One region of the Ktedonobacter sp. SOSP1-52 genome, then DNA from elsewhere that is predicted to be linked to it. Evidence: riboswitches for the same ligand, from Rfam matches in the RefSeq annotation. Region 1 holds a riboswitch; the other holds the start of a gene.
The links. Region 1 has a riboswitch for ZMP and ZTP ahead of JMJ16_RS30075 (alanine--glyoxylate aminotransferase family protein). Riboswitches for the same ligand answer to the same signal wherever they lie in the genome.

Region 1 (2,452 bases):
TGGGCGGCGGCAACCGCCTTGCCCGGCTGGATGTTATAACCGAGATAAGCCAGGCTGTTCTCAACAGCGCTTAGCGCGACCAGGACATCATTGGGGGTTATATAGCCCATGTGCCCGATACGGAAGATGCGCTCTTTCAGGGTTTTGCCCTGGCCCGCGGCATAGATGACGCCGAAGGTGTCGCGCGCAACCTTGAGGAAGGCCGCGGCCTCGACGCCCTCTGGAACCATGACGGCGGTCAGGGTATCGGAGGCAAACTGCTCTTCTGTGCACAACAGGTCGAGTCCAGCGGCCTTGATGCCTGCGCGGCACATCTCACCCATGAGGTGATGGCGCTCCTGTACCTGCTCCCAGCCCTCTTCTGCCAGCATGTTCAGCGCGGCTTGCAGGCCATAGTAGAGCGAGATGGGGGGCGTTTGTGGGGTCTGACCCTTGTCGTAGCTCTTGCGATATTCCTTCAGGCTGAAGTAGAACTTGGGCGTATGCGCCTCTTCCGCCTGGGCCCATGCTCGCTTGCTCGCGGCGATGATCATCATACCGGGAGGGCACATCAGGGTTTTCTGTGAGCCGGTGAAGGCGACGTCTACGCCCCACTCATCCATGTGCAGTGGAAGTGCGCCTACGCTGGAGACGCCATCGACGAGGACGAGCGCGCCATGTTTTGCGGCCTCGGCGGCGATCTCTTTCACGGGATTAAAGACGCCTGTACTGGTCTCATTATGTTGCAGGCAGACGGCTTTGATGCTGCCCTGGTGCTTGCTGAGCACCTCGGCAACCTCGGCTGGCTTGGCGGCGGTTCCTGGCTCGTAGTCCAGGTGCTCGACAGCATAGCCCAACTCCGCGTTGGCCTTGGACCAGCGCTCACCAAAATCGCCAATCACGACGTTGAGCACCTTGGCGCCTGCGGGCACAAAGTTGACCATCGCGGTCTCCCAGCCACTACTACCCGAGCTTGCCAGGACGTAGACCTGCTCCTGCGTGCGGAAAAGCGCCTGGAGCTTACTGGCAACGTCTTTTGCCAGCACGCTAAACTTTTCGCTGCGGTGATTGATCATGGGCATGGTCATGGCGGCGGCAACCTGCGGGGGAACAGGCGTGGGGCCTGCTAGATGTAGGGCAACTTTCTCTTTGAGCATGTGTATCTCTCCCTCGTTTCAGCAAACAAAAAAGGCACCATCAATCTGGTGCCCAGCCCAGGCGAGCGGCTGATACATAAATTAAACTGTTCTCCAGGCTTCCCCGTGGTAATCCACGTACGCGCCAGTTACCGAGAGAACACGGAATGTGTCTACTTTCTTCTTCCAGTATACCAGATATTCTGCATTTTTCCAGGGGCTGTGTGAGTCAGGTCCTCAAGATGAGAACCCGTCTCATGCAGCCCTGGAGCTTTTGTCGCGCCTAGCGTGTAATGAAGTCGCGGCCGATGGCGTGCGCCACTGCCTGCGCCTGTGGCATCAGTTCGTTGAACTGCTGAATGGTCAACGACTGCGCGCCATCCTTCAGCGCCTCGTCGGGATTGGGGTGTACCTCGATCAGGAGGGCGTCGGTTCCCGCGGCGATAGAGGCCAGCGTCATCGGCCCCACCAGGTGACGATGACCCGTGCCCTGGCTGGGATCTGAGATGATCGGCAGGTGCGAGAGTGTCTTCGCGACGGGGATGGCGCTGATGTCCATCGTGTTGCGGGTCGCCTTCTCGAAGGTACGGATGCCGCGCTCACAGAGGATAACGTTTTTATTGCCCTGTGAGAGCACGTATTCAGCGGCCAGCAGCCACTCTTCGATGGTCGCCGACATGCCACGCTTCAGTACGACGGGCTTGTTGGTGCGCCCAATCTCGTCCAGGAGCATGTAGTTCTGCATGTTACGCGTACCGATCTGGAGAATGTCAGCGTACTCGCAGACCATGGCTACATCAGATGGAGTCATGACCTCGGTAATCACGGCCATGCCGAACTCGTTGCGCGCCTTCGCCAGCAACTGAAGGCCCTTCTCACCCAGGCCACGGAAGCCGTAGGGGGAGGTTGAGGGCTTGAAGGCACCACCACGCAGGATGACGGCTCCAGCCTTGCGCACGGCCTCGGCGGCAGTCATCAACTGTGTCTCCGTCTCAACGGTGCAGGGACCCGCCATCATGACGACGTCTTTGCCGCCAATTGTGACGCTGCCACCGTCGACACAGGCCACGGGTACCTCGACCGTGGTATTCTCAGGGTGAAACTCGCGGCTGGCAAGCTTGTATGGCTTGGAGACGCGTAGGACATTGTCTACGCCGGGCAGACCCTCGAGAGAGTCCTCCAGGCCCGGAGTGATGCCGCCGATGCCACTGGGCAGGCCCGCGTTGCTGGTTTGCCCCAGCACACCAATAACGGTGCGCTCGACACCCTGTGAGAGGTGTCCCGAAAGTCCGTGGTTCTGCAAAAATTTCAATACGTGCTGTATCTCTTCGTTATTA
Region 2 (2,452 bases), on a different contig from region 1:
CCTGGCCGATGTCATTGCCCAGGTTGTGAATTGCAGGTATGTAGATGTCTTTGCTCTATCAGGTCCTGATGAGCGACAGCATCTACTAGGTACAGGCAATTTGACGTTTGAGCAGACGCAACGCTTACGGTCAGAAACCGAGCAGGTGCCTCTTGCCGACTACGTTAACGCAGAAAACATCGCTCGTTTGCGTGCAAACGAAGTGGTTCTACTTGACCTGGAAAAGCAGCCGTATGTTAAACCGCACTCGAGCTTTGGTGCTCGCTATCGTTTGGTGGCGCCCATGGTGCTTCATGATCGCTTGATAGGTCTTTTTATCATCGCAAAGATGGAAGAGGAATTTTCCTGCGTTGAGTGTGCCTACACAGAGGAAGAGATCGCCCTGGCCAAGGCTGTAGCTAAATTAACGGCCCTGGTAATCGAGCAGGTGCGTTTACTCGAATCGTGGGCGACAGAGAACGCCAAAAAACAGGCGCTACAAGAGCTGAATAAGCACTATGATGAGTTTATCTCTATTGCCAGCCATGAGCTGAGAACGCCGTTGACCACGATTAAAGGCAATGTGGAGTTGGCGCTGCGGCGCCTGAAGAAGTTTATGCAGCAGGAAGACTCCCGAGAACTCCAGACCTCGCTTGAACGTATCCAGATCCCGCTTGATTATGCGCTCCAACGCTCGCAGGTGCAGGAGCGAATGATTAGTGAACTATTGGATGCCTCACGCATACAGGCCAGGAAGTTAATCATTGTAAAGAAACCCTGTAACCTGGTGGAAATAGTTCGCAATGCTGTTGCAGATTCGAGACAGGCCGCACCTGATCGGAGTATACAGCTTACTCTTCCAGATGAGGACACACTACTCGTTGAGGCTGATGCCGATCGTATTGGCCAGGTGCTGCTCAACTATCTGACCAATGCGCTTAAATACTCAGAGGCTCATCAGCCTGTGTTTGTGACGCTAGCCAAAGAGGAGACATGCGCGAGAGTATCTGTACGTGATCATGGGCCGGGTCTTACCCCAGAGGCGCAGGCGCAGGTTTGGAAACGCTTTTATCGCGTGCCCGGCGTCGAGGTGCAGTATGGTTCTGGCACAGGCCTGGGACTGGGCCTCTTTATCTGCCGAGAGATCATTGAGAGTCATGAGGGACAGGTAGGAGTCTATAGCCAGCCAGGAGAGTGTTCGACGTTCTGGTTCACCCTACCATTAGCCATGCTTTAAGAGAGTATGGTCGTTTTCCGAGAAATTCTTGACGCAGATGATGCAGACTGGTATAGTTAGGCACGGAGAATATCTCCTGTTCCCTGGTAACTGGCGATAAGAGTGGAAGAACCACAAGGGAGCCTGGGAATAAGCAGTAGACAGTCGCTCGCCTGGGCTGCTTCACCTATGTTATGTCTCGATAGCAAAGGGAGGAGCACCTATTTATGACGATCAATGCAACGCCCACCACGTTTCTTGTCCGCTACCTGCAAGCGCTCAATGGAGCCATCCCCAACTCAGCTGCCGCGGCTTTTTATGCCTCGCTCGACCAGGTCAACAGTGTCTCGCCGACCATCGCAGCATCCATCATAAAGGAGCTACAGGATCAGCGCCAGAACCTGAAGTTAATCGCTAGTGAGAACTATAGCTCTCTGGCGACGCAGTTTGCTATGGGCAACCTCTTGACCGATAAGTATGCTGAAGGGCACCCTTACCATCGTTTCTATGCTGGCTGTGATAATGTCGACGCCATTGAGGCCGAGGCGGTAGAACTGGCGTGTTCGCTCTTTGGTGCTGAGCATGCCTATGTCCAGCCTCATTCGGGTGCTGACGCCAACCTGGTGGCCTTCCTGGCCATCCTCTCAAGCAAAGCCCAGAAGCCCTTGCTTGAAAGCCTGAATATCGAGAATATCTCCACGGTCTCCCGCGAGGACTGGAATAAGGTGCGAGCTACCGTGCAGAATCAGCGCCTGCTCGCGCTCGATTACTACTCTGGAGGGCACCTGACGCATGGCTACCGGCATAACGTCTCCAGCACGCTCTTCGATGTCTATTCTTACACCGTCGATCAAGATAGCGGCCTGATTGACCTGGACCAGTTGCGCAAGCAGCTACACGAGGTGCGTCCACTGATCCTGCTGGCAGGCTACAGCGCTTATCCACGCAAGTTGAACTTCGCCAAGATGCGCGAGATGGCCGACGAGGTGGGCGCGATCCTGATGGTAGACATGGCACACTTCGCGGGCCTGGTGGCGGGCAAGGTCTTTACCGGCGAGTACAATCCCATTCCCTACGCGCATGTTGTGACCAGTACCACGCATAAGACCTTGCGTGGCCCGCGTGGTGGCCTGGTGCTGTGTAAGCAAGAGTTCGCCGAGTGGGTCGACAAGGGCTGCCCCGCGATCCTGGGCGGTCCGCTCCCGCATGTACTGGCCGCCAAGGCAGTCGCCTTCCGCGAGGCAAGCCAGCCAGAGT

Region 2: linked by a shared signal. The riboswitch ahead of JMJ16_RS48180 (glycine hydroxymethyltransferase) and the one ahead of JMJ16_RS30075 (alanine--glyoxylate aminotransferase family protein) in region 1 are both predicted to bind ZMP and ZTP.

The regions. Positions count from the first base shown of each region.
Region 1 covers NZ_BNJH01000003.1:1,066,139-1,068,590, forward strand. The annotation lists gene JMJ16_RS30075 (alanine--glyoxylate aminotransferase family protein) at 1-1,136, opposite strand, end outside; ZMP/ZTP riboswitch at 1,185-1,278, opposite strand; gene aroF (3-deoxy-7-phosphoheptulonate synthase) at 1,399-2,452, opposite strand, start outside.
Region 2 covers NZ_BNJH01000006.1:686,414-688,865, forward strand. The annotation lists gene JMJ16_RS48175 (ATP-binding protein) at 1-1,216, shown strand, start outside; ZMP/ZTP riboswitch at 1,293-1,381, shown strand; gene JMJ16_RS48180 (glycine hydroxymethyltransferase) at 1,423-2,452, shown strand, end outside.